Regions from separate parts of the Euryhalocaulis sp. genome, predicted to be linked through region 2. Evidence: predicted binding sites of a transcription regulator. Region 2 holds the regulator's gene; each other region holds the start of a gene.
What was found. Region 2 encodes LexA, which represses DNA repair genes until DNA is damaged. Its sites were predicted from a motif close to ATGTTCCNCTTGTGTTCC; they were not measured.
Positions count from the first base shown of each region.

Region 1: a site for LexA is predicted at 7,061-7,078, ahead of H2040_RS04540 (DNA recombination protein RmuC). Genes of this name have one in related genera too.
Region 3: a site for LexA is predicted at 2,669-2,686, ahead of ruvC (crossover junction endodeoxyribonuclease RuvC). Genes of this name have one in related genera too.

Region 1 is NZ_JACESD010000011.1:10,244-20,847, forward strand. It holds gene H2040_RS04495 (hypothetical protein) at 1-59, opposite strand, end outside; gene H2040_RS04500 (TIGR02301 family protein) at 143-589, opposite strand; gene H2040_RS04505 (NUDIX hydrolase) at 600-1,028, opposite strand; gene H2040_RS04510 (NUDIX domain-containing protein) at 1,076-1,543, shown strand; gene H2040_RS04515 (VOC family protein) at 1,559-1,945, shown strand; gene H2040_RS04520 (TetR/AcrR family transcriptional regulator) at 2,029-2,682, shown strand; gene H2040_RS04525 (HlyD family secretion protein) at 2,679-3,620, shown strand; gene H2040_RS04530 (ABC transporter ATP-binding protein) at 3,617-4,555, shown strand; gene H2040_RS04535 (ABC transporter permease) at 4,562-5,686, shown strand; gene H2040_RS04540 (DNA recombination protein RmuC) at 5,683-7,053, opposite strand; gene H2040_RS04545 (redoxin domain-containing protein) at 7,177-7,716, shown strand; gene H2040_RS04550 (L-threonylcarbamoyladenylate synthase) at 7,753-8,688, shown strand; gene H2040_RS04555 (winged helix-turn-helix domain-containing protein) at 8,698-9,003, opposite strand; gene H2040_RS04560 (hypothetical protein) at 9,008-9,622, opposite strand; gene H2040_RS04565 (glycosyltransferase) at 10,196-10,604, opposite strand, start outside.
Region 2 is NZ_JACESD010000002.1:95,506-106,109, forward strand. It holds gene gltA (citrate synthase) at 1-477, opposite strand, end outside; gene gltX (glutamate--tRNA ligase) at 528-1,919, opposite strand; gene H2040_RS01060 (ComEC/Rec2 family competence protein) at 2,125-4,056, shown strand; gene lexA (transcriptional repressor LexA) at 4,053-4,739, opposite strand; gene trpC (indole-3-glycerol phosphate synthase TrpC) at 4,817-5,602, opposite strand; gene trpD (anthranilate phosphoribosyltransferase) at 5,599-6,612, opposite strand; gene H2040_RS01080 (anthranilate synthase component II) at 6,609-7,193, opposite strand; gene trpE (anthranilate synthase component I) at 7,198-8,685, opposite strand; gene H2040_RS01090 (peptidylprolyl isomerase) at 8,682-10,562, opposite strand.
Region 3 is NZ_JACESD010000005.1:55,243-65,846, forward strand. It holds gene H2040_RS02310 (flagellar hook assembly protein FlgD) at 1-656, shown strand, start outside; gene H2040_RS02315 (flagellar hook protein FlgE) at 770-2,122, shown strand; gene sciP (CtrA inhibitor SciP) at 2,285-2,557, shown strand; gene ruvC (crossover junction endodeoxyribonuclease RuvC) at 2,703-3,206, shown strand; gene ruvA (Holliday junction branch migration protein RuvA) at 3,203-3,832, shown strand; gene ruvB (Holliday junction branch migration DNA helicase RuvB) at 3,829-4,863, shown strand; gene ybgC (tol-pal system-associated acyl-CoA thioesterase) at 4,867-5,331, shown strand; gene tolQ (protein TolQ) at 5,428-6,153, shown strand; gene tolR (protein TolR) at 6,153-6,599, shown strand; gene tolA (cell envelope integrity protein TolA) at 6,606-7,451, shown strand; gene tolB (Tol-Pal system beta propeller repeat protein TolB) at 7,499-8,806, shown strand; gene pal (peptidoglycan-associated lipoprotein Pal) at 9,005-9,529, shown strand; gene H2040_RS02370 (tetratricopeptide repeat protein) at 9,670-10,581, shown strand.

The DNA of each region.
Region 1 (10,604 bases), on a different contig from region 2:
TTCTGTTCTTCTTCCACCACGCGCCCGTCATTCCCTTCATAACGGCCAGCTTTCGGCATTGAATGCTCCCACAGCGTTTTGTCCGCAAAAGACAGTCGGCGCGAACGCGCCTCAAAGGTCAAGCGACAGTTTGAATTCAGCCCTATAGATAGGGATCGCCCAGTTGTCTCGCCAGATCGGCGCCTGTGCGCGACAGCGTCTGTTCCTCAGCCTTCATTTCGGCGCCGCACCGCGCATACCGGCGTTCCTGATAGCGATAGCCGTCATTGAACGCCTCGATCATCGCGTCCCGCAGGCGATAACGCTCGCCCGCCTCCAGCTCCAGCAGCTCAACCATGCGGTTCCGCCAGTACTGGGAATCCCGCCCCTCGCAGGTCAGGCGCAGATAATGCGCCCCGCCAATCGTCTCGGCCAAGGCGATCAGCAGGCTGGAGCGCACGACTTTCGGCTGCGCCGGCGCTTCGTCCGGCTCTGGCGCTTCGGCCTGGTTCTCCAGAACGCGGTCATAGCGTTCCTGCGCCCATCCGGGCGCGGCCAGCAGCGTCAGGGCGGTCAGCCCGGCGAGGATTTGAAAAACGCGCTGTTTCATCGCGCGCAACCTAACGCCGGGACCCTGAACCGTCTCTGACTGATTCATGAAGGATGCGGCGCGCCTGTGCGATCACCCGCACGGTTTCCGACCACAAATCCAGCGGCGCCAGCGCGTCCGGCGCGAAGAAGCGCGCCCGGTCGGCGTCATCGCCGGGCCGCGGTTCGCCGCTGATCCAGCGCGCGGCATAATCGGCCAGCACGTAATGGCTGCCGGGGTCGATGCGGTCGACCACATCGATCAGGCCAATCACCTCGATCTCGCAGCCGGTTTCCTCGCGCACTTCACGGGCAACCGCCTCGATGGCCGTCTCGCCGAACTCGATCTTGCCGCCGGGCAGGGACCAGCTTCCTTTCAGCGGGGCGCGGCCGCGCCGGATCAGCAGCACGTCATCGCCGCGGAACACCACCGCGCCCGCGGCCGCCACGGGCCGGGTCATGACCGCGCCCTCTTGCCACGCGACGCGAACACGCCAGTCTGGGCGCCATGATTGATCCGGTGGATGTGCGCGCGGCCTGGAAACCTGTCATGCGCCTGTGGTGGCGTTTCAAGCGGCCGATGACGCTGGGCGTCCGCGTGATCGCCGCCGATGAGCAGGGGCGCGTCGCCCTGATCCGCCATTCCTACGCCCATGGCTGGCACCTGCCCGGCGGCGGGGTGGAGCGCGGCGAGACGGCCATCGAGGCGGCGGGCCGCGAAGCGGCGGAGGAGGCGGGCGTTCATCCCGAAACCTTGTCGCTTTTCGGCGTCTATTCCAACCATGCCAGCTATCGCGGCGACCATGTCATCGTATTCCGCGCCGATTCCTGGCGCGCGGTGGATCCGCTGGAAGGGTTCGAAATCGCCGAACGCGGCTGGTTTTCCCCTGCCCGATTGCCCGATGATGTTACAAACGGAACAAGGCGGCGGCTCGAAGAGGCCTTCGCGGGCCGGGAGGTCTCGCCGCACTGGTAGGGGAGGCTTGTTCGCATGGCGAAAGTGCTCGGCATCGGCGGCGTGTTTTTCAAGTGCAAGGACCCGGCGGCGCTGGCCGCCTGGTATCGCGACCATCTGGGCTTTGACGTAACTGACGGCTGGAACGGAACGGCCTTCCAGCCGTCCGAGGATGACGCGCCGGACCTGCGTATTGTCTGGGGTCCGTTCAAACAGGACACCGATTATTTCCAGCCGTCCGGGCGGGAAGCCATGATCAATTTCCGTGTCGACGATCTGGAGAGCGTGCTGGAAAAGGCGCGCGCCGGCGGGGCCGAACTCGCGGGTGAAATCGAGTCCTATGATTATGGCCGTTTCGGCTGGTTCATCGACCCGGAGGGCTACAAGATCGAACTCTGGCAGCCGATACAGACCGGGGCCTGACACCCGTATTCATTAAGCGCCGGCCTTGGCGAAAGCGCCCCCGCTACTCTTGTAAATAAATGAGCGTTCATTTATTAAGGGGCATGAGCGTAGCCGAAAAAACACCGAAACCGGGCTGGCGCCGCCGCCCGGAAGCCCGCCCGGACGATATTCTGGACGCCGCGCTGGACGCCTTCGTGAAAAAGGGATTTTCCGGCGCCACGGTGGCGGAGATTGCGCGCGGGGCCGGGCTGTCCCAGGGCGCGCTCTATCGTTATTTCCCGTCCAAGGAAGACATGCTGCGCGCCCTGATCCGCCGCTCCGTCACGCCGGTCGCCGCCCACGCCGCCAGCCTGATGGAAAATGCGGAGGACGACCCCGCCGGGGCCTTGCGCATGGCGGTCAGCTTCATGGGCGAGGCAATGAGCGATCCGCGCCGCTTCGCCGTGCCGCGCCTGATCATCGCGGAAGCCGGAAATTTCCCTGAACTGGCGGAATTCTACCGGGAAGAGGTGATCGAGGTCGGCCTCGGCGCGCTGCAGCGCCTGATCCGCGCTGGCGTCACGCAGGGCCAGTTCCGCGATGTCGATCCGCAGGCCGCGGCCCGCTCTATCATCGGCGGGTTGATGCTGCACATGGTCTGGATGACCACGTTCGCCCGCGCCGATGACCCGCCGCTGCCCGGCAACATCATGGCGCAGCATCATCTGGACATCATACTGAACGGGATGCGCGCCGACGGGGGCAAGCCCAAATGATCCGCGCCGCCATCCTGCTCGCCTGTCTCGCCCTCGCTGCTTGCGGCGCCAGTGATGACGGGGCCCTGCTGGGCTATGCCGAAGGCGATTACCGCTATCTCAGCCCCCGCGAACCGGGCCTGATCACCACGCTGGACGTGGCGGAGGGCGACCGCGTGGAGCAAGGCGCGCCGCTGTTTTCCGTCGACGCCGAACGCGCCCGCCTCGCCGTGCAGGAAGCGCAGGCCCAGCTCGCCGCCGCCCGGTCGCGCCTGGCCGACCTGCAGCGCGGCGGCCGCCCGGAAGAGGTGGAGGCCGCGGGCGACCGCCTCGCCTCCGCCCGCGCCGATCTCGCCCTGGCGCAGGAAGAATATGACCGCGCGCAGCAACTGGTTGCGCAGGACGCCGCCCCGCAGCGCCAGCTGGACGAGGCCGAACGCGCCCTCGGCGTCGCCCGCGCCCGGGTGCAGGAACTGGCCTCGCAGCGCCAGCTCGCCGCGCTGCCCGCCCGCGAGGACGCCATTCAGGCCGCCGGGGACGAAGTTGAAGCGGCTGAAGCGCGCCTCGCCCTGGCCGCCGAACAGCTCGCCGACCGCTCTTTCCGCGCCCCCGCGCCCGGCCGGGTGCAGCGCATATTCCGCCGCCCGGGCGAGGCCGCTTCCCCCAACGCCCCGGTCCTCTCCCTGCTGCCGGACGACGCCATGCGCCTTGTCTTTTTCGTACCGCAGACCGAGCTTGCCCGCGTCACCGCCGGTCAGGGCGTCAGCGCCGCGTGTGACGGTTGTCCGGCCGGTCTCACCGCCGAAATCGCCTTCATCTCCACACAGGCCGAATACACCCCGCCCGTCATCTTCAGCGAGACCGAGCGCGCCAAGCTGGTCTATCGCGTCGAGGCCATTCCCGAAGACCCCGCGCGCTTCCATCCCGGCCAGCCCGTCCAGGTACGGCTGGACCGATGAACGCCGCCGAACCCGCCATCCGGGTCGAGGGTCTGACCAAAAGGTTCGGCGACTTCACCGCCGTCGATCATCTCTCCATGAGCGTTCCAAAGGGCGTCATCTATGGCTTTCTCGGCCCCAACGGATCGGGGAAAACCACCACGATCCGCATGATGTGCGGCCTCCTCACCCCGGACGAGGGGGAGGGAACCGCGCTCGGCTACGACATCCTCACCGAAGGCCGCCGGATCAAGAAGCGCGTCGGCTACATGACCCAGAAATTTTCGCTCTATGAGGAACTCAGCGTCCGCGAGAACCTCAATTTCATGGCCCGCATGTATGGCGAGGCGGACGTGCGCGCCCGCGTCGACGCGGTGATGGCGGAATACGGTCTCGCCGACCGCGCGAAACAGCTCGCCTCCCAGCTCTCCGGCGGCTGGAAGCAGCGTCTGGCGCTGGCCGCCTCCATGATCCACAAGCCGGACCTTCTGCTGCTGGACGAACCCACCGCCGGCGTCGACCCCGCCGCCCGCCGCCATTTCTGGGAGCGGATACATGACATGACGGCCAGCGGCATCACCGTTCTCGTCTCCACCCATTACATGGACGAGGCGATCCAGTGCGACCACATCTGCTTCATCCACAAGGGCCGCAAGCTGGTCGACGCCCCCGCCGCCGAAATTCCCGAACGCTCCGGCCTCGTTACATGGCGCATCAAGGGTCCGGACCTCGACGATCTGGCGAAGGAGCTGCGCCGGCTCGCCCCGGTCGAACAGGTTGCCCGCTTCGGCGACGCCCTGCACGTCTCCGGCAAGGACGCCGGCGCGCTGGCGCGCAGTCTCGCCCCCTACAAGGACCGTGAAAATCTGGAGCTGCGCGAGAGCGAGGCGGGCCTCGAAGAGGTCTTTATCCACCTGATTGAGCAGAACCGCGATGACGCGGCGCAGGCGGCCTGAGGCGTCATGTACTCCTTCAGCCGCATATTCGCCGTCCTGAAGAAAGAACTGGTCCAGATGCGGCGGGACCGGCTGACCTTTGCGATCATGATCATGATCCCGATCGTCCAGCTCACCCTGTTCGGCTACGCCATCAATACCGACCCGCGCCACCTGCCGACCCTCTTGGACATCCGCGATGACGGCCCCTTCACCCGCGCCATCGTCTCCACCCTGCACACCTCCACCTTCTTTGACGTGACCCGCGTGGTCGGCTCGGCGGCGGAGGGCGACGAGGCCCTGAAGACCGGCGCGGCCGATTTCGTGGTCATCATCCCGGAAGGGTTCGAGCGCGCGCTGGTCCGCGGCGAACGCCCGCAGATCGTGGTGGAGGCCGACGCCACCGACCCCGTCGCCGCCGGCGGCCCGGTCGGCGCGCTGCCCGTCCTGCTGGACCGCGCCCTCTCGCCGCTGATGGAGGAAGCCGCGCTGGCCGCGCCCGACCCCCCGCCCTGGGACCTTGTCGTCCATCGCCGCTACAACCCGGCCGGCGTCACCGCCTACAACATCGTGCCCGGTCTGCTGGCGGTCATTCTTACCATGACCATGGCCATGATCACCGCCATCGCCATCACGCGGGAGCTGGAGCGCGGCACGATGGAGACCCTGCTGGCCACCCCCGCCAGACCGATGGAGGTGATGATCGGCAAGATCCTGCCCTATGTCGGGGTCGGTTATATCCAGATCGCCATATTGCTGATCGCGGGGGTCGGCCTGTTCGGCGTGCCCTTCACGGGCGGCCTCGCCCCGCTTTTGCTCGGGGCGACCGTCTTCATCGTGGTTAATCTGGCGCTGGGCTTTCTCATCTCCACGCTGGCCCGCACCCAGATGCAGGCCATGCAGATGACCTTCTTCTTCTTCCTGCCCTCGATCCTGCTGTCAGGCTTCATCTTCCCGTTCGAGGGGATGCCCCTGTGGGCGCGCTGGCTGGGGGAGGCTCTGCCCACCACCCATTTCATCCGCTTGACTCGCGCCGTGGTGCTGAAAGACGCCGGCTTTACCGACATCGTCAATCAAATCTGGCCGATGCTGATCCAGCTCACCGTCATCACCACCATCGCGGTCAACCGCTACCGCCAGACGCTGGACTAGGAGTCTTCGCCGCCCGGCAGGGCGCCGGCCTCGTGCGCGTCTTCCTCGTCGTCTTCGTGATGCGACAGGGCGGTCAGCTTGTCGGGCAGGGACTTGCTGGTTTCCGCGCCCATCTCTTTCAGCATCTCCGCCTGACGCACCAGGTTTCCGCGCCCGGTGGAGAGCTTCTTGCGGGCGTCGTCATAGGCGTTGCGCGCCCGGTCGATATTCAGCCCGACCTTCTCCAGATCCTCCGCGAACCCCGCGAATTTCTCGTACAGCGCCCCGGCGCGGGAGGCGATCTCCTGCGCGTGGCGGTTCTGGTTCTCGATCCGCCAGAGATTCTGCACCGTCCGCAGCGCCATCAGCAGCGTATTGGGCGAGGCGATCATCACATTGTTCGACGCCGCATAGCTCTGGATCTCGCTGTCATGCTGGATCGCCAGCGACAGTGCGGATTCAATCGGTACGAACAGCACCACGAAATCCACCCCGCCATAAAGCTGGGCGTAATCCTTGGCCGACAACCCCTTGATGTGGTTGCGCACCGAATTGATGTGGCTTTTCAGGTGCGCGTTCCGTTCCGCCTCTTCCTCGCAATTCACACAGCGCTCGAAACTCAGCAGGCTGACCTTGGAGTCGATGACCAGCTTCTGCTCGTTGGGCAGGTTCACAACCACGTCCGGCCGAAGCCGGGTTCCGTCCTCGGCCGTGTGGGCGGTGTTCTGGGTGACGAATTCCTCGCCCTCGCGCAGCCCCGATTTCTCCAGGATCGTTTCCAGGATCATCTCCCCCCACGCGCCCTGCTGCTGGGTGGACCCTTTCAGCGCGTTGGTCAGGTCGGTCGCTTCCTTGGAAATCTGCCCGGTCTGTTTTTCCAGCTGCTCGAACATATGGCGCAGGGTCGTGGTCTGTTCGGTGCGCGTATGGCCGTCTTTCTGGAACGCCGTCTCGAAATTCTTGATCTGCTCGCGAAGCGGGTTCAGCAGCATCTGGACCTTTTCCTGATTGGTCTCGGCGAAGGTCCTGGACTGCTTTTCCAGCGCCTGATCGGCCAGCGTCTTGAATTCCTTTTCCATGTCCTGCCGAAACGCGATCAGGGTCTCCACCTTCTCCTGATGCGCCTTCTCGCGCTCCTCGGCGCGGGAGCGCAGCGACTCCAGATCCTTCTCCGCCTGATGCAGCCGGGCTTCGCTCTGGTCCAGCTTCGCGCGGATATCGTCGGCCTGCCCGGCCTTCACCGCGGCCTCCCGCAAATCGCCTTTCGTGCGCGACAATTCCTCGCGCGCGGCGTTCGCGCGCCGCGAGGTCAGGACAAAAACGATCAGGGCGGCGAGAAACGCGCCGGCGAGGAAGGCGGCAACGCCAATCAGGACAGGGTCGGTCATGCGTTCTTTGTCCCCGATTCGTTCCGTTCCCGCCATTGCCCGCTGCCAATGGCCGGGAACGCCGTCATTCCGCGCCGCGTTTCAGACGCCGCTCAATAATTCATATGAGGGACCGTAAAAGCCATGTCCGATATCCAGCCGATCATCCCCGGCCGCCCGGCCCCCGATCTCGCGGTTCCGCTGGTTGGCGGAGGCCGGTTCTCCCTGCGCGACCAGTCGATCGAGCATTTCGCCCTGATCAATGTCTATCGCGGCAAGCATTGCCCGATCTGCAAGAAAACCATGCAGGCCTGGGACAAGCGGGCCGATGAGTTAAAGGCGCGCGGCCTCTCCGTCCTGTTCCTCAGCGCCGATGACGAGGAAACCGCCGAGGCTTCGGTCAAGGAATGGGAGATCGAGAATCTGAAGGTCGGCTGGGGGTTCGAGCTGGCAGAAGCGCGCAAATGGGGCCTGTTCATTTCTCAGACGATCAAGGACGGCGAGCCGGAATATTTCACCGAACCGGGCCTGTTCCTGATCGATCCGGAGTTCGCGCTCTACGCCTCTTTTGTCCAGACGGTCCCGTTCGCCCGCCCCGGCCTCGACGATCTCCTCAGCGCCATCGACTTCGTGGCGAAGGAACGCTACCCCGCGCGCGGCAAGGTCGAACACGTTCCGGACTAGACGCCGCCCGCGCTTTGCGGGCATGTCGGGGCGGTCATGACCGCGCCTGTCCTCAACGCCGCCGATCCGGCCGCCATCGCCCGCGCCGCGGAAATTCTGCGCGGCGGCGGGCTCGTGGCCATGCCGACAGAAACGGTTTACGGACTGGCGGCGGACGCCTCGAATCCACAGGCCGTCGCCGGGCTCTATTCCGCCAAGGGCCGCCCGCGCTTCAACCCGCTCATCGCCCATGTCGGCGGCTTCGAGGAGGCCGCGCGCCACGGTCAGGCTTCAGGTCTGGCCGAACGGCTGGCGGCCGCGTTCTGGCCCGGCCCGCTCACTCTCGTCCTGCCCGCGCGCCCCGATTGCGGGGTCTGCGATCTCGCCCGCGCGGGTCTGGATACGGTCGCTCTGCGCGCCCCGGCGCACCCGGCCGCGCAAAGCCTGCTGGCAGCGTTTGGCGGCCCGCTGGTGGCCCCCAGCGCCAACCCGTCAGAGACCATCAGCCCCACCACCGCGGCTCATGTCGTGGAAGGGATGGGCGAGGCGATCGACCTGATCCTGGATGGCGGCCCCTGCCGCGTCGGCGTGGAGTCCACGGTGGTCGCGGTGCGCGGGGAGGGCGCAACCCTGCTCCGCCCCGGCGGCCTCTCACGCGCGGAGATCGAAGCCGTCTCAGGCCCGCTGGCCGATGCAAAACCAGGCGAGACCGGCTCCCCCGGCATGTTGCGACGCCACTATGCGCCGAACGCCCGCCTGCGCCTGAACGCCAGCGCCCCGGAAACGGGGGAGGCGTATCTGGGTTTCGGCCCCGGCGCGCCGGACGGGGCGCTGAACCTCTCGCCCGAAGGCGATCTGGCCGAGGCCGCCGCGAACCTGTTTTCCTGTTTGCGGCGTCTGGACAGAGAAACCGGCGCCATCGCGGTGGCGCCGGTTCCCGAGGCGGGGCTGGGCGAGGCGATCAATGACCGCCTTCGCCGCGCCGCCGGTTAGCGATTTTTATTATTCAGCCGCGTCGCCCATCAGGCTGCGCATCTGTTCCAGATAGGCGATCCAGGCCTTGCGCCCGGCCGGGGTCAGTTTCGCCGTGGTCAACGGCTTCCGACCCTCGAACTTCTTGGCGATCTCCACATATCCGGCGTCTTCCAGCTTGCGCAGATGCACCGAAAGATTGCCGTCCGTCGCACTGGTCTGCGCCTTCAGGTCGGCGAAGCTGGCCGCCCCGGCGGAGGCGAGATAGGCCATCACGCCCAGCCGCAGCCGCCCGTGGATCACCTCGTCCAGATTATCGGCGTTGAACTCTGGCATCGGTCTATACCGTCGTGCGCGGCGCCCGCGCCAACTGGTAGAGCCCCGACACGCCGGCCGTCGCCAGCACGAAGCCCGCCGCAACCAGATAAAGCACGCTCTGCCCGATCAGCAGGCCGGAAATGACGGTGGCCGCCGCGCAGATCACCGCAAAGCCCAGCATCACCCGGTCGCGGGAGAACCGCCCCACCGCATAGAAGGCGATGGTGTAGCAGGCGAACGCCACGCCAAGGATGGTGTCGAAGGCGGCCAGCGGCGCCGCGCCGAACGCCACGCCCAGGAAAACGCCGAACGTATAAAGCCCGATCGGCACGCCAATGGTCGACCAGACCATATTGGCCAGCCGGTTATTGACCGAGGAAACCCCCGCCGGGTCCTTGACCAGGGTCGCCAGCAGCGCCGTGCCGATGCCGCCGATAATCGCGTAACCAATCCAGAACGCGCCGATGGCGTTGATCGGGAACGGCGCCCGTCCGGTCAGCGCCATCCAGTGAAGCCCCAGCATGGCGGCGGTCAGCACCCCCCACCACAACGCAAACCGTCCCCCCACCAGCGGCGCGGTCTCCCCGCGCTCGGCAAGGTCCTTGATATAGTCCAGATCCTGAGTGAGCGTGCTCATCACATTTCCCTCGTATAAATAACTTTACAAAATAAAGTATATGAACCGGAGATGGATTGCAAGGGGCGTTTCCTCGGTATGAATCGCGTGATTTCCAGAGGAAGTTTGCGCCCTCTGGAGTTCGCCTTCGAGACGCCCTTCCGGGCTCCTCAGGCTAAGGATTGGGTTTGGAAGCGGCTATTTCTCCTCCTCCCCATCACCCTCACCCTGAGGAGCCGCGCCTTCAGGCGCGGCGTCTCGAAGGGCCGTCACAGAAGACAACGCAACCTCCATATCACCCACCATTGTCATCCCGGACTTGATGCGGGATCCCGGCAAAGCTTGCGTCCTCGTTCGCCGAGATCCCGCATCTCCGCTTCGCTCCGTGCGGGATGACAAAACAAGAGGATGAATCGAAAACAATCAGACCGGGTCACGCGTAACCGAAGACACCAACCCAAAATGTCATCCTCCGACGGAGCGCAGCGGAGATCGGAGGACCCAGTTGAAATCTTTGCGCCCCACGTTCCCTGGATCCTCCGGTCAAGCCGGAGGATGACGGGTGAAGGGAGGAAGAGGGCGAGGCAAAAAAACCTACCGCGTGCGGACCAGTTTCAGCTTCCGGGTCCGGTTCTGGCCGCGTTCCATGCCCATCAAGTCCTGGGCGAAGCGTTCCAGCTCCCCGGCGTAATGGCCCTCGGGGCGGTCCAGCCGGGCGCGGTCCAGAAAGCCTTGCGCGGCGCGGCGCAGGGCCGGTTGCGGGTCGCCGCTTTTCACCGCGCGGGCCAGCGCGATGTGCAACAGCTTGCGCAGCCATTCATGAGCCGGCAGCAGTTCAGCCGCCATCCAGAAGCCATCGCGCAGCAGCGGTTCGTAATCCGGTTCGATCGCCGCGTTGCGGCACAGGGCGAACCAGCGCCAGTAGAGATGCTTCATCGCATCGCCGGAAGACAGGCCCAGATCGCGCTCCCGGTAATAGGAAACCCCGCTCCGCCCGGTCGCT
Region 2 (10,604 bases):
GTCCGTAATATCCGTGGAGTCGTGATAGAAGGCGGACAGCGCGCCGACAGCACCGACCATGATCGCCATGGGGTGCGCGTCGCGGCGGAAACCATTGAAGAACTGGTCGAACTGGGTGTGCAGCATCGTGTGGTGCGTGATGCTGTCTGTGAATGTGTCCAGCTCGTCGCCCTTGGGCAGCTCGCCATTCAGCAGCAGGTAGCAGACTTCCAGGAAGTTGGACTGTTCGGCCAGCTGATCGATCGGATAACCGCGATAGAGCAGGGTGCCTTCATCGCCATCGATGAAGGTGATCTTGGATTCACAGCTGGCGGTAGAGGCGAATCCGGGATCGAACGTGAACGCGCCGGAATTCTTGTACAGGCCGCGTACATCGACGACGTCCGGACCCAGCGTGCCTTTATAGACGGGCAGAGTGACGTTTTCGCCCTTCAGGCCGATCTTCGCTTCGCCGCCTTCTTTGATATTGCTTTCCATTATTCGTCCTCGTTCTGATGTCTGCGGCCCGAAGCGAGCCTCTCAAATTCTTATATCTGGTCCGAAATCCGGCCCAGGGATTCATCGCGGCCAAGCGCGGCCAGCGTATCTGACAGGTCCGGCGCGGGCGCGCCGGCGGTCAGTACCGCCCGCAGCGGCGCTCCGACCTTGCCGAAACCAACGCCTTCTTCTTCTGCGAATGCTTTCAACGCGTCGCCGAGCGCCGGCGCCGACCAGTCATCCAGCGCGCCCAGCGCGTCTTTCAGACGGTTCAGCCGTTTTTTTGCATCGTCATTCAGAGATTTGGCGATCTTTCCCGTGATCTCAAGCGGACGCGATGCAAACAGAAAGGCGGTCTGGTCCGCCAGTTCATTGATGGTTTTGGCGCGCGGCTTCAATGCGGGCATGGCGGCGATCAGCTGATCGCGTTTCTGCGCGGGATTTTTAGCGGCACCTACGGTTTCCAGGCGCGCAATAACCAGATCGGCAAGACGCGCGTCATCGGCGTCGCGCAAATGATGCGCGTTGACGCTCGCCATTTTCTCCAGGTCCAGACGCGGCGCGGCCTTGTTGATCGCATCCAGCGCGAAGACCTTGATCACCTCGTCATCGGTGAAAATCTCCTGATCGCCGTGCGACCATCCAAGACGCAGCAGGTAATTGCGCAGGCCTTCCGGCAACATGCCCATATCGCGATACGCTTCAACGCCCAGCGCGCCGTGGCGCTTGGACAGTTTGGCGCCGTCATCGCCGTGAATCAGCGGCACATGGGCGAAAACCGGCTTGTCCCAGCCCAGCGCATCATAGATTTGCGATTGCCTTGCCGCGTTCACCAGATGATCATCGCCACGGATGACATGTGTGATACCCATATCATGATCGTCGACGACGACGGCCAGCATATAGGTGGGCGTGCCATCGGCGCGCAGCAGCACCAGATCGTCGAACGTCTTGTTCGCGAACCGGACTTCGTCTTGCACTTCGTCATGAATGACCGTTTCGCCGTCATCAGGGGCGCGGAACCGGACGACGAAGCTTCCTTCGCCAGTGTCGTTGCGGTCGCGCCAAGGCGATCGGAAGGCATGGCCGGCTTCGTGTGCTCTGGCGCGTTCGGCGTCGGCTTCCTCGGGCGTCAGATAGCAACGATAGGCGCCGCCGCGCTCCAGCAATTCATAGGCGGCTTCCGTATGACGATCCTGCTGTTTCGACTGATAGACGGGGGCCTCGTCCGGGGACAGGCCCAGCCAGTCGAGGCCTTCGTGAATCGCGTCCACCGCCGCCTGGGTGGAGCGCGCGCGGTCGGTGTCCTCGATACGGATCAGGAATTTTCCGTTGTTCGCACGCGCGAACAACCAGTTGAAAAGCGCGGTGCGCGCGCCCCCGATATGGAGGAATCCGGTGGGCGAGGGCGCGAACCGGGTAACGACGGTTTCAGACGGCATAATCTCTTTGAGCTGTTGATGCCTGAGCGGCTTTGGCGCGGTTGATACCATGCTGTCGGGGGGATGGATAGGCCGCGGACGAAGCTTTGCCGCAGTGCAGCGTGACCGCCTCGGACCGCTTCGTGACCGCTTTGCCAGCGCCGGTTTCGGCGTCGATCCCTGTATTGGTCCGCCGGTCTTTATGGGGCTTGGCGTTATCATTTTTATGACGCGCCCCGCGGCCTTGCCTGTGGCGGTTATCATGCTTCTTATTGCCGGCGCGCTCGGCCTGCGTCTGGCGGCGCGGCGGCGGGTTGAACACCTGGCCGCCAGCTGGGCGTTGGCGCTCCTTGCATGGGGTTTGCTGGGCTGGGGCGCCGCTGCGTGGCGGGTGGACCGCGCGGCGGCGCCCGTACTGCCAGAATATGAACGGGGCTATGATGTGGCCGGCTGGGTTAGCCGCGTCGATCCCGGCCGGCGGCCGGGCGTGGTGATCGAAGTGACGGCGATAAGCGGCGTGGACGCCCCGCCGGAGCGCATCCGGGTGCGCACGCCGCGTCCCGCGCCGTGCCTCGGCGCCGGCGTTTCCGGGCGCATGTCACTGACCGCGCCGCCGGGGCCGGCGACGCCGGGCGGTTATGATTTCTCGCGGCGCGCCTGGTTCGATGGCATTGGCGGGACAGGCTTCACCTATGGCGGCATGAACGCCGCCGATGTGGAAACCCGGGGCTGGCAATCTGTCAAACGCCGCATTTCACGAATTCGGGGGCGTCTGGCCGACCGCATTCGCGACGCCGCCCCGAGCGGGTCCGGCGCCATAATCGCCGCGCTTCTGACGGGGGAGCGCAGCGGGATCGACAATCAGGACGCCGAGGCGCTTCGCGCCTCGGGGCTGGGGCACTTGCTGGCGATTTCCGGCCTTCACATGGCGCTTGTGGGCGGGGGCGTCTTCTTCGTGATCAGCCTGTCGCTTGCGCTTATCCAGCCGCTGGCGCGGCGCTACGATATCCGGAAACCCGCCGCCATGGCCGCCATTGCGGCCTCGGCGGTTTATCTGGTCATTTCCGGCGCGCCAGTTTCCGCGCAACGCGCCTTCATCATGTTGCTGGTGGCCTTTCTTGCGCTCATTTTTGACCGCCGGGCCTTGACATTGCGCAATGTCGCGGTCGCCGCCGTGATCGTCCTGTTCTTCACGCCGGAAGCTTTGCTTGAGGCCGGCTTCCAGATGTCATTTTCGGCCGCTGCGGCGCTGGTCGCGGCGTTCGATTTTGCTCGGGAGCGCGGCTCCGGTCGCAGGCTTCCCGCGCCCATCCAGTTTTTCTCGTCACTGTCAGCGACAAGCCTGGTCGCGGGCGCTGCGACCGCCGCATTTGCGGCCTTCCATTTCAATCGCTGGGCGGCCTACGGGCTGTTTGCCAATCTCGCCGCCATGCCGTTCTTCACGCTCTGGGTTATGCCTGCGGCCGTCATCGGTCTGGCTCTGACGCCGATCGGGCTGGATGGCGTGTTCTACCGGCTGGCCGCTTCGGGAATGGACGTGGTCCTGGCCGTGGGCGGGAAAACGGCGGAAGCGCCGCACGCGCTGGCCTTTACAGCGGCGGGGCCCGGTTGGGCGTTGGGCTTGTACTCCGCGGGTTTCATTCTGCTTGTGGGCGGACGCCGGCTGGCGCGCGTCCTTGGCCTGTTGGTCATGGCCGCCGCAGGTCTGGCGTGGAGCACCGCGCCCAAGCCTTTTCTCTGGATTTCAGATCAGGGCGTTGTCGCCGTGCGGGAAGGAGATGAGCTCTATGCCTCAAGCCTGCGTAGATCCCGCTATGGCGTGGACCAGTTTTCGCGGCGCTTGGGACAGGATCCGGAAAAACCGGTCCACGACCTCAAAACCCGCATGAATTGCGATGCGGACGCCTGTGTCGGGCAAATCTCCGGTATGAAAATCAGCCTCATCGAGCGCAGACGATCGCTGAAAGAGGAATGCCGGCAAGCCGATCTGGTGATTTTTGAAGAGCCCGCCGCCGCGCGCAGTGCATGGCTTTGCCGGGGCGAACTTTACGACGCGGTCCGGCTGACCCGCGCCGGCGGCGTTGCATATTACCGCAAGGGTGACGGTTTTCAGATCAAAACAGCGCGGGAATCACGCTGGAAGCCGCCGAAACCCTAGTTGTAGCGGCGCAAAAGACTGACCAGCCGCCCCTGAACCCGCACCCGGTCAGGCCCAAAAATCCGCGTTTCATAGGCGGGGTTGGCCGCTTCCAGAGCGATGGAGTCGCCCTTTTTCCGCAGACGTTTGAGCGTGGCTTCCTGATCGTCGACCAGCGCAACCACGATTTCACCCGTCTGAGCGGTGTCACAGCGCCGGATCACGGCAAAATCGCCGTTCAGGATTCCGGCCTCGACCATGGAATCGCCCTCGATTTCCAGCACGTAATGCTCGCCATCGCCCATCATGTCCGGGGAAACAGCGATACGGTCCGTCTCGTGCTGGATCGCCTCAATCGGCGTGCCGGCGGCGATCTTGCCGAGAATCGGTACGTCAATCGATGAAGTCCCGCGGTCGATATAGGCGCCGCCGCCTTCAATCACGTTGGGTTTGAAGCCTTTTTCGCGGGCCGCCCCGGCCTCCACAGATCCGTCCGGCATGCGCAGGATTTCCAGCGCGCGGGCCCGGTGCGGCAGACGGCGGATGAAGCCGCGCTCTTCCAGCGCCGTGATCAGCCGGTGGATGCCCGATTTGGAAGCAAGATCCAGCGCCTCCCGCATCTCGTCATAAGAGGGCGGCACGCCATCCCGATCGAGGCGCTCTTTGATGAAGAGTAGCAGCTCTTTCTGTTTTTTGGTCAGCATGCGAACCCCAAGAACAAATCAGAAACGTCGACTATGTTCTACTTGTGTTCTTTTTGGGGGTCAAGTGCTTGAGCCGACTAGGCGAGGAGGGCGCGTGTCGCGCTTTCCACATTCTCTTGCCGCATCAGGTGTTCCCCGATCAGGAACCCGCGCGCGCCGGCGGTCCAGAGACGCTGTATATCACCGCTATGTCGAATGCCGCTTTCGCCCACGAGGAAGGAATCGGGGGGGGCCTGCGAGGCCAGTGATTCGGTCGTTGCCAGATCGGTCGTGAAGGTTTTCAGGTCGCGATTATTGATGCCGAGCAGGGGGCTGGAAAGCGTCAGGGCGCGGTCAAATTCGGCCTGATCATGAATCTCGACCAGCGCGTCCATTTTCCATCGCCTGGCTTCGGCGATGAGGTCGGCGGCGAGGGCATCATCCACCGCGGCGAGAATGACCAGGATGCAATCAGCCCCCAGCGCGCGGGATTCCGCGACCTGCCACGGGTCGAACAGGAAGTCCTTGCGTAACGCAGGAAGCGGCGATTCCGCTCTGACGGCCATAAGATAGGCGTCATCGCCCTGAAAGCTCGGCCCATCGGTCAGAACGGAAAGGCAGGCCGCGCCGCCTGATTCATAGGCGCGCGCCAATGCCGGCGGGTCGAAATCGGCGCGAATCAACCCTGCGGACGGGCTGGCTTTCTTGATTTCACAGATCAGGGCGGGCGTTCCGCTTTGTGCTTTCTCGCGTAGCGCGCGTTCAAAGCCCCGCGGCTGAGAGGCGGTTTTGGCGCGCGATTCGAGTTCGCTTGCCGAAATCGCCGCTTTGCGCGCCGCGATTTCTTCCAGCTTATAGGCCTTGATCCGCTCCAGCGCGTTCATGAGTTGGATATCGCAATCAGGGAATCCAGCGCGCCGCGCGCCTTGCCCTCGTCAATGGAGGCGAACGCCATCTCCACGCCGTCGGTCAGATTGTTCGCGATTTCCGCGATAACCAGCGCCGCGCCCGCATTCAGCGCCGCAATATCGCGATAGGCGGAGCGTTCCCCGGCCAGCAGCGATTCAATCGCCCGCGCATTGTGCACCGGGTCGCCGCCCTGCAGGGCGTCAGGCAGGGAGCGTTTCAGTCCGGCGGCTTCCGGGGTCACTTCGAAATGCCGGATCTGGCCGTCTTTCAGCTCCGCCACGCGCGTTGTGGAGGTCGTGGTCAGTTCATCCATTCCGTCCGCGCCATGCACCACCCAGACACGGGTGGAGCCGGTGCGGCGAAGCGCATCGGCGATCGGCTCCAGCCATTTGGCGTCATAAACGCCCAGAAGCTGCCGCTTCGCGCCCGCGGGATTGCTAAGCGGGCCCAGCAGGTTGAAAAGCGTGCGCAGGCTCAGTGAACGGCGTACCGGGGCGGCGTGTTTAAGCGCGGAATGATGGGTCGGCGCGTAGAGAAACCCGACATTCGCCTCGTCTATACAGCGGCCGACGACGGCGTGATCGGCCTCTATATTGACACCCAGCTCAGCCAAAACCTGTGATGAACCGCTTTTGGAGGACACCGCGCGGTTGCCATGCTTGGCCACCCGCGCTCCGGCGCCGGCGGCAATCAGCGCCGCAGCGGTCGAGATATTGAAGCTGCCCGCCGCATCGCCGCCCGTTCCGCAGGTATCAATGATGTCGTGCGGGGTCTCGATGCGCGTTGCGCGGGACCGCAACACACGCACCCCGGCCTCGATTTCGTCGACAGTCGCATCCAGAATTCGCAAGCCCATGAGGAAAGCGGCGATCTGGGCGTGGTCGGCCGCGCCATCCATGATTTCGCCCAGCGCGGCCTCGACATCCTCCGCGGGCGCGCGTCGCCGGTCGGCATAGAGGCCAATGCATCTTTGAACCGCGCTCATGCCGCCGCCTTTGCCTGGCTGAGGTTCAGGAAATTCCGTAACAGGTCATGCCCGTGCTGCGTGGCGATGGATTCCGGATGGAATTGCACGCCATGGACGGGACGGGTCGAATGGCGAAACCCCATGATTTCCCCGTCCTCGGTATCGGCGTTGACAATCAGCGCTTCCGGAAGGTTGTCCCGCTCCACCGCCAGGCTGTGATAACGCGTGGCCGTGAACGGGCGGGGCAGGCCGTCGAAAACGCCGGTGCCGTCATGCCGGATCGTGCTGGTCTTGCCATGCATGATGGTTTTGGCCTGCACCACCTTGCCGCCAAAGGCCTGCCCGATGGCCTGATGACCCAGACAGACGCCCAGTATCGGCAGGGTTTCCGGGGCGGAGCGGATCAGGTCCAGACAGATGCCGGCCTGGTCAGGGCTGCATGGTCCCGGAGACAGAAGAATCGCCTGAGGCTTCATGGCCAGCGCCTCGGCGGCGGTCAGCGCATCATTGCGGCGGACCTCTACGTCCGCGCCCAGCTCCAGCGCATAATGGACGAGGTTGTAGGTGAAGCTGTCATAGTTATCGATCATCAGCAGCATGGCGTCACTCGTCCGAAAAGCGTTGCGCTTCCGCGGCGGCGCGGAACAGGGCGGCGGATTTATGCACGGTCTCCATGCGCTCTGTCTCCGGGTCGCTGTCGATCACCACGCCGCCGCCGGCGCGCACGTGAAGCTTGCCGTCTTTTACCACGCCCGTCCGCAGGGCGATGCAGGTATCCAGTCCGCCGTCAGCGGCAAAATACCCGACAGCGCCGGCATATACGCCGCGTTCTTCATCTTCCAGTTCATCAATGATTTCCATGGCGCGGATCTTTGGCGCCCCTGTCACCGTGCCGGCCGGAAAGCCTGAAAGCAGGGCGTCGATGGAATCCTTGTCCTTGGCCAGATAGCCCTGAACGGTTGAAACGATATGCATGACGTGGCTGTAGCGCTCGATCGCGAATTTCTCGATCACTTCCACTTCGCCGGCCTCCGAAACGCGTCCGACATCGTTGCGGCCGAGATCCAGCAGCATCAGATGCTCGGCGCGCTCCTTTTCATCGCGCAGCAATTCCTCTGCATGGCGCTGATCCTCCTCCGGCGTGGCTCCGCGCGGACGGGTTCCGGCGATGGGCCGGATCGTGACCTTGTCGTTGCGCACCCGGACAAGGATTTCCGGGCTGGAGCCGACCACCGAAAAATCGCCAAAGCGCAGATGAAACAGGAACGGCGAGGGGTTGAGACGGCGCAGCGCCCGGTACAGGGCGAAACTGTCATGCGGGAAGGGGGCCTCAAAACGCTGTGAAGGGACAATCTGGAACGCGTCCCCCGCCTTGATATAGCGCTGGGCTTCGCCAACGATTTCACGATAACGCGCCTCGGAAGTGCTGCTTTCAGGCGTCACCTCCATCGGGATGAAAGCCTGCTTTGCGCGGTCCGGCGGCGTGTTTTTCAAGGCTTCCGCCGCGTCTTCCAGACGCGCCCGGGCCTCATCCAGAGCCTTGTCGGACTTGCCCTCCGGCCCCGCCGTGGTGGCCAGGGTAATCTCATGCGCCACATTATCGAATATCGCCACGACCGATGGCCGGATCAGAATGGCGTCCGGCACATCCAGGGCGCGGTTATTTGTCCGGGGGAGGTTTTCCGCCTCGCGCGCCAGCGCGTAACCCAGATAGCCGAACAGGCCGGTCGCCATGGGCGGCATTCCCTCGGGCAGCTCAACCCGGGTCTCCGCAACGAGACGGCGGAGCGAATCGAGCGGGCCATCCTCCTGACGCGCCTCCGGACCGCCATTGCGGCTGATGAAGGCTGTCCGGTCGCGGACCGTCCAGACAAGGTCCGGCGCAAATCCGATTGCGGAATAGCGTCCGCGCCAGTCGCCGCCTTCCACCGACTCCAGCAGGAAGGACATGCCCTCGCGCCCCGCCAGCTTTAGATAGGTGGAAACCGGCGTTTCCAGATCGTCGACAATATGGGCGTGGACAAGCTGCCGCTTTCCGGCGGCGTGGCGTTCGCGGAACGCCGCCGGATCAGTCGCCAGCCGGAGCGTCATTGCGGAACGTCGTCGCCAAGCGCGAAGGCGATCTGGTCCGGATAGGTTTTCACTTCATATTGCTGCTGCAGCGCCAGCTGGAATTGCGTCAGAAGGTCCTGCGCCACTTCATTGGCCATTTCTTCGCGAGACGGGCTTTCCGCGCCCGGATCCACACTGATTTCACGCAGCGCCGCAACGGCCTGACCGCCCTGTGCGGACGGGGCGGTAACCACCTCGCCGGGGGCTGCCTCAAACAGCGCGCCGACGAGCCGCGGACCCGCCGCGCCGGCCGTCTGGCCGCGCGTGACCGTTACCGATTCCACGCTGGCGCCCGCGCCGATATCGGCGGCAATGTCGGAAAAAGCCTCGCCGTTTTCGGCTCTCTCAGCGGCTTCACTGGCCACGGCTTCCATATTTTCCTGCAGCTGTTGCGACCGCCAGACCTGCTCGGCGGCGGGGCGCGCCTCAGCCAGCGAGACAAGCTCCTCTGCATTGACCCGGTCCACGCGCACCACGGCAAACCCCTGATCGCCCAGGTCCTCCAGCGCGCTGGTTTCTCCCTCCTGCATCTGGAAAGCCAGTTCCAGCACTTGCGGGGCCGCCATAAGCTTGGCGAAGGTTTCGCCTTCCGCGCCCCGGCCTTGCCGTGTCACGGGGAGGTAGGACATGGCTACGATCTCCGCTTCCGTGGCGGCGTCCTCGATGGGCGCTCCGGCGCCGCGCGCATCCTCGAAGGCGCTAATTGCGTCATACATGTTTTCGATGGCCGTATCGGCGGCCAGTTCGCTCCGCAATTCGTCGCGAACGTCCTCGATGGCCGGGGTTTCGGCGTCCACGGCGGCGGTGACATCGACCACAGACCACCCAAAACGCCCCTCCACAACGCGCGCAGGGTCCTCGGCGGACATGGCGAACAGGGCGTCCGCAATTTCGCTGTCGACAATATCGTCCGCGCTTGCCGCTTCGGCCTGAACCAGATCCGCCTCGACGGAGTCCGCGACCGCCTCGGCGGTTTCTCCGTCATTGATGCGCGCCGCCACGGCGCTGGCCTCTTCCTCGCCCGGCAGCTGGATTTGGACATAGCTGCGGGTGGCGGCTTCGGCGAAGGAATCCTTTCGGAATTCGTAGAGTTCCTCGATCTGCTCCTCCGTCACGTCCACGGTCTGTTCAAAGTCGGACGGCGAAAGCCACGCAACGGTCACCGCGCGGCGTTCCGGTTGCGTGAATGCAGATTGATTGGAGTCGATGATGTCCTGAAGCTGCGCATCGGTCGGATCGCCGATTTCTTCCGCAAGGGAGGGCGCAAGGACCAGAACATCGGCGCGCCGGGATTCCCCGGCAAAGGCCTGACGCCGTTCCGCAAAACTGGCCGGCGCGCTTTCCCCGGCGGTAACGGCGCGGATCAGCTGTTGGCGGATAATGTCGCCGCGCACCGCGTCCTCGAACTGGCGTTCGGACATCTGCAGTTGCGCCAGCTGGGAACGGTATTGGTCGCGATTGAATTCGTTTCGAACCGGATCCCGGAAGGCTTCAATGCTCTGTATTTCTTCATACAGCGCGCGATCGGACGCGCCGAGGCCGAAATTGCCCGCCTGGGCGTCCAGTGACGCCATTGTGATCATCTCGCTGAGAATCTGGCGGTCCAGCCCCGCGTCGCGGGCGTCCTGCGCGGTGAAGCGGCCTTCATTCTGACGGGCGATGGTCTGGACCCGGCGATTGAACTCGTCAGAAAATTCTTGCGCCGTCACCTTTTCGGGGCCGACGACCGCGACAGCATCGCGGGGACCGCCGCGGAACATGTCATTAACGCCCCAGATGGCGAAGCTGAGGGCAAGAACGACAATAATGGGCGCGGCCCATTTCGATTTCGCGGCGTTGCGCAGACCAGCAAGCATCAATCATCCATTCGATTGCAGTTGAAGCGGCGAAATCTAGAG
Region 3 (10,604 bases), on a different contig from region 2:
AGGCGGCGGGCGCCACCAACGCCTCCGCGTCTCTGGCCAATAATTTCGAGACTTTCCTGACCCTGCTGACCGAGCAGATGAAGAATCAGGACCCGCTCAATCCGCTGGAATCGACCGAGTTCATGACCCAGCTGGTCCAGTTCTCCGGCGTCGAGCAGCAGATCAAGCAGAATGAAAGCCTGGAGACGATGATCGGCCTGCAATACGCGGCCGCTTTCGGCTCCACCGCCAGCTATCTGGGCCGCGAGGCGACGGTGTTTTCCAACCAGGCCCCGCTGATCGATGGCCAGGCGAAATGGTCTTACAACCTGCCGCAGGACGCGGCCGAAAATAAGCTGGTCGTGACCGACGAGAAGGGGCGCGTGGTCTTCGAGACTGAAGGCGCGCTGGAATCCGGCGATCACGAATTTGTCTGGGACGGAACCGACAATAACGGGGACCCGCTGGAAGACGGCGTCTACACGATGAAGGTCACCGCCCTGAACGAGGACGGCGACAAGATCACCGCCAGAACCACCGTTACGGGCCGCGTCACCGGCGCCGATTTCACGGGGGCCGAGCCGGCCCTCCTGATCGGCGACCTTCGCGTCGCGCTCGGATCGGTCAAGGATTTGCGGGAGACGCAAGCCCCCGCCACTGAAGACCCGGCCGCCTGAATAAACGGCCGGCGCTCCCCATCGGCAAGAACGCCGGAAACGGGAGCGAAATGAAAACAAAGCGCAAAACGCGCTCCCTCACATAAGGACACAAACAAAGGGAGCACTCTCCAATGTCCATCAACTCTGCGCTTCTCGCCGGAACGACCGGCCTGGCCGCAAACTCCAGCGCCCTAGCCGCGATTTCGGACAATATCGCGAACGTGAACTCCGTCGGCTACAAGCGGACCGACACCCTGTTTGACTCTCTGTTCCAGGCCGATTCCTCGGCTTCCAGCTCCTATTCCGCGGGCGGCGTCAAATCCACGACGCGCCAGCTGGTGAACACGCAGGGCCAGCTGACCGCCACGGGCAACAGCTCCGACCTCGCCATTTCCGGCGCCGGCTTCTTCGTGGTCAGCCCGACCGCCTCCACCGGGCAGGCTTCGGACTACCTGTTCACCCGCGCCGGCTCCTTCAATGTCGATGAAAGCGGCCTGCTGGTGAATTCCTCGGGCTATTATCTGCAAGGCTGGCCGGTGAATCCGGACGGCAGCGTCACGGCGAACCCGTCCGACCTGACCGCGCTCGAGCCGGTGGACATCGGCTCCATCTCCGGCGTCGCGGAGGCCACCAGCAACGTCAAGATCAACGCCAATCTGCGCGCCTCGACAGAGATCAGCGCCGCGGAAGCCACCTATGACGCCACCGCCACGGCCAACAACATGGCCTCCGGCGCCGTGGATCCGGACTTCACGCGCACCATCACCGTTTACGACTCCCAGGGCGGTTCGCGCACGCTGAATCTCGCCTTCCTGAAATCCAGCGCCAATCCGAACGAATGGCATGTCGAGGTCTATTCCGATCCGCCGGGCGACGTGAATGGCGCGCCGCCGCTGGTCGACGGCCAGATCGCGACCGGTATCGTGACGTTCGACGCCAACGGCCAGATCGATGCGGGGGGAACCACGCTTCCGGCGTCTCTGGACATTCCCTGGGCGGCCTCCACCGGCGTGGAATCGCCCCAGACCGTGGCGCTGAATCTCGGCGGTCCAGGCGAAACCGGCGGCCTGACCCAGTTCGACAGCCCGTCCGTGCTGGTTTCCACCGCCATTGACGGCTCGGCCTTCAACGATAATCCGTCCATCTCCATCGATGACGAAGGCTTCGTCGTGGCGTCCTTCGGCGACGGCGTGGTGCGAAAAGTTTATCAGTTGCCGCTGGCGACCTTCCCGAATCCTAACGGGCTGATCTCCGAAGTCGGCGGCGCTTACCGCATCTCCGGCGACTCCGGCGACTTCTCCCTGAAGGTACCCAAGACCGGCGGCGCCGGAATAATCTCTTCGGCGACTCTGGAGGCGTCGAACGTCGATCTGGCGACCGAATTCGCCAATCTTATCAAGACTCAGCGGGCTTATTCGGCCAGCTCGAAAATCATCACAACCGCCGACGAGATGCTCGACGAGCTGATCCGGATGAAGCGGTAATTGAGGGGGCATGGAAGACGCCGGCTGAGCCGATTCAGCCGGCGTTAACCATATGATTAAGCTAACAAATCGACTCGATGGTCGATGATTGCTTTAGCCGATTGTTAGGACGCTTGGGGTAAGACAGACGTCATAACAAACAAGGGAATTGGCTGACCGACCATGAATCCGCGCCGAACAGAAAATTACGTTATGGGACCCGATGGCAGCCCGCTGACCCTGGCTGATCTTCCCAAGCCGGAAACCCGCCGGTGGGTCGCCCGCCGCAAGGCGGAAGTCGTCGCCGCGGTCCGTGGCGGCCTCCTCAGCCTGGAGGACGCCTGCACCCGCTACCGCCTGACGGTCGAGGAATTCCTCGCCTGGCAGCGCAGCCTGGACGATCACGGCCTCGCGGGCCTGCGCACCACGCGCGTCCAGAAATACCGCAATCACTAGGCATTACGCTTTTACATGTCAGGCGAAGAAACGGGGCCGCGAAAGCGGCCTCTTTCATTTTGACCTGACCCGCGCTGCGCGTCCGCGCTGAAATCTCCGCCGCGCCTATCGACGTTTCCTTTACGTTCTCGTTTATGATGGCCGCATGCGGGGAGCGATTCGCATTCTGGGGGTGGACCCCGGCCTGCGCCGGTGCGGCTGGGGCGTCGTCACGGTCGAGGGCGCGCGGCTGACCCATGTCGCCCATGGCGTCATCGCGCCGCCGACCGATGCGGCCATGTCCGACCGGCTCTGTGTGCTGTTTGACGCGCTGGATGCGCTGATCGCCGAACACGCGCCCCATCACGCCGCCGTCGAGGAAGCTTTCATGGCCAAGAACGCATCGTCCGCCCTGAAGCTGGGGCAGGCCCGCGCCATGGCGCTGCTGGCGCCGGCCCGCGCCGGTCTGCCGGTGGCCGAATACGCCGCGCGGGAAATCAAGAAATCGGTCGTCGGCACGGGCGGCGCGGAGAAAAGCCAGGTGGCCTCCATGGTCTCCGTCCTGTTGCCCGGCTGCCGCGCGACGGCGGACGCGGCCGATGCGCTGGCCGTTGCGATCTGCCATGCGCACACCGGACTGACGCGCGACCGTCTGGCGGCCGCCTCGTGATCGGCAAGCTGAAAGGCGTCGTCGACACGATCGGCGAGGGCGAGGCGATCCTGGATGTCCACGGCGTCGGCTATCTGGTGTTCGCCGGGGCGCGGACGCTCCGCAATCTCCAGATCGGCGCGGCGGCGGAGCTGCATATCGAGACCGAGGTGCGAGAGGACGCCTTCAAGCTCTGGGCCTTCGCCAGCGAGGGCGAACGCGCCTGGTTTTCCCGCCTGAAGGAAGTGCCGGGCGTTGGATCCAAGGTTGCCGCCGCGATCCTCGACGTCCTGACCCCGGACGACCTGATGAACGCCGCCGCGCTGGAAGACGCCGGCGCGGTGTCCCGCGCCCATGGCGTCGGCAAGAAGCTGGCCGCCCGCGTGGTATCCGAACTCAAGGACAAGGCGCCGCCTTCCGGGCGGGGCCTTGCCGCCGCGCCCGCGCCCTCTGGGCCAGGCGCGGCGCCCAATTCGCCCGCCGCCGCGGCTTCTGGCGTGCGGCTGGACGCCGTCTCGGCGCTCACCAATCTCGGCTATGACCGCACCGACGCCCAGCGCGCCGTGGCCGAGGCGCTGGCGGACGCCGGCGATGACCCCGAACTCGACGCCGTCCTGAAAGCCGCGCTTAAAGAGCTGGCCCGGTGAGCGAGGAAGACCGCCTCATATCCGGCGAGCGTCAGGACGATGACGGCCGCGACAAGGCGCTGCGCCCTGAAACGTTCGATGAATTCGTCGGCCAGCGCGATCCGGTCGGCAATCTGAAAGTGTTCGTGCGCGCCGCCGCCAATCGCGGCGAGGCGCTGGACCATGTCCTGCTCTCCGGCCCGCCAGGCCTTGGCAAGACCACGCTGGCGCAGATCACGGCGCGGGAGCTGGGGGTGAATTTCCGCTCCACTTCCGGTCCGATCCTCGCCAAGGCGGGGGACCTCGCCGCGCTGTTGACCAATCTGGAGCCGCGCGACGTCCTGTTCATCGACGAGATTCACCGCCTCAACCCGGCGGTCGAGGAAGTCCTCTATCCGGCGATGGAGGATTTCGAGCTGGACCTGATTATCGGGGAGGGGCCGTCCGCCCGCTCGGTGAAAGTCGGCCTGGCCCCCTTCACCCTCATCGGCGCCACCACCCGCGCCGGGCTTCTGGCCACGCCCCTGCGCGACCGGTTCGGCGTGCCCGTGCGGCTGGATTTTTATGAAGTCGAGGAGCTGGCCCATATCGTCGCCCGGCAGGGGCGCAAGCTGGGCGCGCCGCTCAGCGAGGAAGGCGCGCTGGAAATCGCCCGCCGCGCCCGCGGCACGCCGCGCGTCGCCGGGCGCCTGCTGCGCCGCGTGCGCGACTTCGCCGAAAGCGACGGCGCGGAGATGATCGACCGCGCCGAAGCGGACAAGGCGCTGAAACGGCTGGGCGTGGACGCTATCGGGCTGGACCGGCAGGACCGCCGCTACTTGAAAGCCCTGGCGGAGATGTTCGGCGGCGGCCCCGTCGGCGTGGAGACCATGGCCGCGGCGCTGGCGGAAGCGCGCGACGCCATAGAGGAAGTGATCGAGCCGTTTCTGGTGCGCGAAGGCTTTGTCATGCGCACCCCGCGCGGCCGCGTCGCCTGCCCCCGCGCCTATGAACATATGGGCCTGACCCCGCCGGCCAGCGGCCCGCAGGCCGGCCTGTTCGGCGAGAAATAGACAATGAGCGGAAAAGAGCAGCCGGCTCAGGGCCGGATCGAAGACGGCCTGCACCGCCTGCCTGTGCGGGTCTATTACGAGGACACCGATTTCACCGGCGTTGTCTATTACGCCAATTATCTGAAATTCATGGAGCGCGGCCGCACCGATTTCCTGCGCTGCGCAGGCGTGGCGCATGCGGCGCTGGCGGAACTTGATCCGCCTCTGGGCTTTGCCATCCGGGAAGCGAACCTGAAATTCCATGCCCCGGCGCGGATCGACGACGCCCTGATTGTGGAAACACGGCTGGTCGATGCGCGCGGGGCGAGACTGAAGATGGAGCAGCGTATCCTGCGGAAAGAGGCCATGCTGATGGAAGGGAGCGTGGAGGCGGCTTGCATCGATTTTGCAGGACGTCCGCGTCGCCTTCCTGCAACAGTAAGCGAACAGATAATCCGCCACGCCCGATCCGTCCTGAAATCGTCATAATCAGCCGCGAAACGAAGCTGAACTTGACCGGGCGCGCGGCGGCCCAAGAATAACCCGCGACTCGCGAGAGAATTAACCATGGGGAGACCCGCCTAGATGGACATTCTGATGCTGGCCGCCGCCGGACCCGCCGCGCTCGGCCCCGGCGAAGCCGACTATTCGTTCATCGGCCTGTTTTTCAGGGCCGATATTATCGTCAAGGCCGTGATGATCGGGCTGGCGCTCGCCTCGATCTGGTCCTGGGCTATTATTCTGGACAAGCAGTTCCAGTTGATGGGCCTGCGCCGCAAGGCGCGCCGGTTCGAGGATGATTTCTGGGCCGGCCGCTCTCTGGACGATCTGGACAACACCTTCGCCGCCAAGCCGCGCGACCCGATGAGCCGGGTCTTCGCCGCGGCCATGTCCGAATGGCGGGAATCGAAGGACTCCACCTCCGAAGGCCAGATGCTGAGCCTGCGGGAACGCATCGACCGCGTGATGAACGTCGCCGTGCAGCGGGAGATTTCCAATCTCGAAAGCGGTCTCGGCGCGCTGGCCTCCATCGGCTCGGTGTCGGTGTTTGTCGGCCTGCTGGGCACGGTCTGGGGCATCATGAACTCTTTCCGCGCCATCGCCGCCTCGCGCGACACCAATCTCGCCGTCGTTGCGCCCGGCATCGCGGAGGCGTTGTTCGCCACCGCGCTGGGCCTGGTCGCGGCCATCCCGGCGGTGATTTTCTACAACAAGTTCTCCACCGACATCTCCAGATACGCCGTGCGTCTTGAAGGCTATGCGGACGAGCTGTCGGCGATCCTGTCCCGCCGCATCCACGGGCGGCGCTGATGGGAGCCGGAGTCACGCATCAACCGCGCGGGCGCGGCGGCGGACGTTTTCGCCCCCGGGCCGAAATCAACGTCACGCCGCTGGTCGACGTCATGCTGGTGCTGCTGATCGTGTTCATGATCACCGCGCCGCTGCTGACGGTCGGCGTGCCGGTGGACCTGCCAAAGACAGAGGCCAAGGCCCTGTCGGCGGATTCAGAACCCCTGACCATCACCATCCAGCCGGACGGAACGATCTTCCTTCAGGAGACCGAAATCCCGATGGAGGAACTGGTGCCGCGTCTCTCCGCCATGTCGGAGGCCGGCTATCAGGAGCGCATCTTCGTGCGCGGCGACAACGCCGTGGAATACGGCAAGGTCATGCGCGTCATGGCGCGGCTGAATTCGGCGGGCTTCACCAATATCGGCATGGTCACAGACCCGACCGAAACCACCGAAAACGAATAAGGACCGATGCGCGCCGGACTGCCCTTATCCATTATCGGGCACGCCGTGCTGATCACCGGCGGGCTGATCGCGCTGCCCTATGCCGCAAAGACGGTGGACGATTCCCCCGTGCCGGTGGTCCCGATCGAGCTGGTGACAATCGGCGAGGAGACCAATATCCGCGCCGCGGTGGAGGACGAGGAGCCCGAACCGGTGGAAGAACCGGAGCCGGCCGTCGAGGAAACCCCGGACGAGGAGCCGCCCGCCGAACAGGTCGAGGAAGCTCCGGCCCCCGAACCCGAGCCGGTCGAGGAAGAGCCCGAGGCCGAGCCGGAAGTCATCGACGCCCCGGACGAGGAGCCGGTTGAGGAAGAACCTGAACCGGAGCCTGAGCCCGAACCCGAGCCCGAACCGGAAAAGGAAGAGTTCAATCTGGACCGCATCGCCTCGCTGGTCGACAAGGCCAAGGAGGAGCAGCGCCCCCCCGACCGGCGCGAGGATTCCGGCGACACCCCGCCCGAACGCGCCGAGGAGGCGCGCCCTGCCGCCGGGCTCGGCACCGACATGACGATTTCCGAATATGACGCCCTGCGCCGCCGCATGCTGGAATGCTGGCGCGCGCCGCTGGACGCGCCCAATCCGGAAGAACTGGCGGTCTCCGTGCGGGTTCAGCTCAACCGGGACGGCACGCTGGCCTCCCAGCCGCAGCTTCTGAACGCCAACCGGATTCGCCTGTCAGGCGATCCGTATCTGCGGCTGGCGGGGGAGCGGGCTGTGCGCGCGGTGCAACAGTGCGCGCCATATTCTTTCCTTCCTGCTGACAAATATTCCGCCTGGCGCGAGATCACGATGAACTTCGACGCGTCGAACTGACTGCGCTACACATTGCCCGCCCGTCTGGCGGCGAAACGATGAGAGAGATGTCCATGCAACGCTTTCTGATGCTTGTCCTCCTCCCGGTCCTTCTGGTGGTTGCGCCCGCGCACGCCCAGATCGAAGTGGACATCAACAAGGGCCACCTGAATCCGCTGCCCGTCGCGGTCGACCCGTTCATGGGCGATACGCCGGAGGCCGCCGATCTGGGCGCCGATATCGCCGGCGTGGTCACCAATAATCTGGAGCGGTCCGGCCTGTTCGAGCCGATCTCTCAGGAGGCCTTCGTCGAGGACATCCAGGACTTCAATGTGCGCCCGCGCTTTCAGGACTGGCGGCTGATCAACGCCCAGGCCCTGCTGACCGGCGAAGTGGAGCTTCAGTCAGAGTCGCGCATGCGCGTCGCCTTCCGCCTGTGGGACGTCTATGGCGAGGAGGAAATCCTGGCCCTGTCCTTCACCGCCACGCCCGATCTGTGGCGGCGGATCGCGCACAAGGTCTCCGACCAGATCTATAAGCGCCTGACCGGCGAAGAGGGGTATTTCGACACCCGCATCGTCTTTGTCTCCGAAAGCGGCGACAAGGTGAATCGCGTGAAACGCCTGGCGATCATGGATCAGGACGGCGCCAATATGCAGTTCCTGACCAGCGGCGATTATACGGTGCTGACGCCGCGTTTCTCGCCGTCGAACCAGATGATCACCTATATGAGCTACCGCACCGGCAAGCCGCAGATCCATCTGTTCGATATCGAAACCGGCCGCCACGAGACGCTGGGCAATATCGGCAATATGACGTTCGCCCCGCGCTTCTCTCCCGACGGATCGAAAGTGGTCATGTCGCTGGAGGAGGCCGGCAATACCGACATCTATGTGATGGATTTGCGCTCGCGCCAGATGACGCGCCTCACCTTCGGCCAGTCCATCGACACCTCTCCCACCTTCTCTCCGGAAGGCGACCGCGTGGTGTTTGAATCCGACCGCGGCGGTTCGCAGCAGCTCTACATCATGAACGCCGACGGTTCGGGCGTGGAGCGGATCAGTTTCGGCGAGGGGCGCTACGCCACCCCGGTCTGGTCTCCGCGCGGCGACCTGATCGCCTTCACCAAGATTACGGGCGGCCGGTTCGCCATTGGCGTCATGCGTTCCGACGGGTCAGGCGAACGCCTGCTGGCCGACGGGTTCCGCGCCGAAGGCCCCACCTGGGCGCCCAATGGCCGGGTGATCATGTTCTGGCGTGAAGAGCGGGGCGGCGAACCCTCCATCTGGAGCATTGATCTGACCGGTCAGAACCTGCGCCGGGTGAATACGCCCGGCTCGGCCTCCGATCCGGCGTGGTCGCCGCTGCTGGACTGACACTCGCCTGAAAAGGGAATTTATAGAAATCGTTGGAACTCCGTTGCGTTTCTCGCGTACAATGCCGTTCTGGAAGGGCGCGCACGGCGTAATGCGATAGCGCGCGGTCCGGTTGCCCGGATCGCAACGTTGACGGGGCTGACGGATGCCGTGCAGACGCTCGCCCGAAAGAAAAGTTTTTTGTTCAAGGGGAATCCCATGAAGTTCCAGATTGCCTTGTTTGCCGCCGCTGCCCTCGTGGCCGCCGGTTGCGCCAAAAAAGACGAGCCGGTGGATACCACGCCGTCTCAACCGCCCCAGACCACTGATCGCGGCGATCCCAACGCCAATATCGATCGCGGTCCGGTTCCCGGAACCGAAGCCGATTTCGTCGAGAATGCGGGCGACCGCGTTTTCTACGAACTCGACTCCTATCAGCTGGACAGCGAAGGCCGCGCGACGCTCGACCGTCAGGCCGCCTGGCTTCAGGAATATCCGAACGTGACCGTTCTGGTCGGCGGCCATGCCGACGAACGCGGCACGCGCGAATACAACCTCGCCCTGGCGGCGCGCCGCGCCAACTCGGCGAAGGACTATCTGGTGTCGCGCGGGATCGATCCCTCGCGTCTGTCCACGGTGTCCTATGGTGAGGAACGCCCGGTCTGCTCTGCGTCTTCGCAGGAGTGCTGGGCTCTGAACCGGAACGCGACCAGCAACATCGTCTCCGGCGCCGTCTCCAGCTAGGAGACGCGTAACGGAAAGGCCGTTCGCGGCTGACGACGCTTGAAATACGGCGCCCGCCGGGACCTCCCCGCCGGGCGCCGTTTGCGTTCCGGCCCGGCCCGGCCATAGTTTCGCCAACCCTATTGCCTAATGGACGACCCATGCGCGCACTGACCACATTCCTGATTTTCGCCCTTGTCGCCGTCTCCCTGCCTCAGGACGCCTCGGCCCAGAGCCGCCGCGAACTGGACGAACGCCTTCGTGCGGTCGAAGCCACGATGCGCCAGATGGAATCCCGCCAGATGTCGGGCGACCCGGCGGCCGTGCGCATGCTGACGCGCGTCGATGATCTGGAGCGGCAAATCCAGAACCTCACCTCCCAGGTCGAGGAGGTGAAATACGAGAACCGCCAGCTGAAGCGTCAGTATGAGGCGCTGCAGGAGGATATGTTCGCGGTGATGGACCGCGGCGGCGCAGCGGGCGGAGAGGGCGAGGAAGCCTTCAACGGCAATAGTGGCGCGCGCAACTATTCCAGCAATTCCGGCGGTTCGGGCGATCGCGGCCCTGTCAGCCTTGTCGACGACCCGGACGCCGATGTCGCCATCGTCAATCCGGACGACCCCAATGCGGAGGCCAAACGCGCCGCCACCCGGCCGCTCGGCTCCAGCGTGATGGATTCGCGCGACATGAACGCGGACCCGGACCTTCTCTTCGCCCAGGCCCAGACCCGTCTCAATGAAGGCGATTACGGCGCCGCCCGCGGCGCTTATCAGGATTTCCTGGCCGCCGCGCCGGACGATCCGCGCCGGGGCGAGGCCTATTTCTGGGTCGGCCGCCTGCAACTGATTGAGGGCGAGTCCGCCATCGCGGCCGAATCCCTGATGCAGGCCATGCAGGCCGGCGGCCCGCGCGCGCCGGAAGCCATGGTGCAGCTGGGCGTGGCGCTGGTCGATATGGGCCAGAAGAACGACGCCTGTCAGACGCTGGGCGCTGTGGCCCAGCAATTCCCGCAGGCCAGCGACTCCGTGCTCCAGGCCGCCAGCCGCGAGCGCAGCCGCGCGGGCTGCAGCTGACCGGGGACGTTTCACTTTCTGAA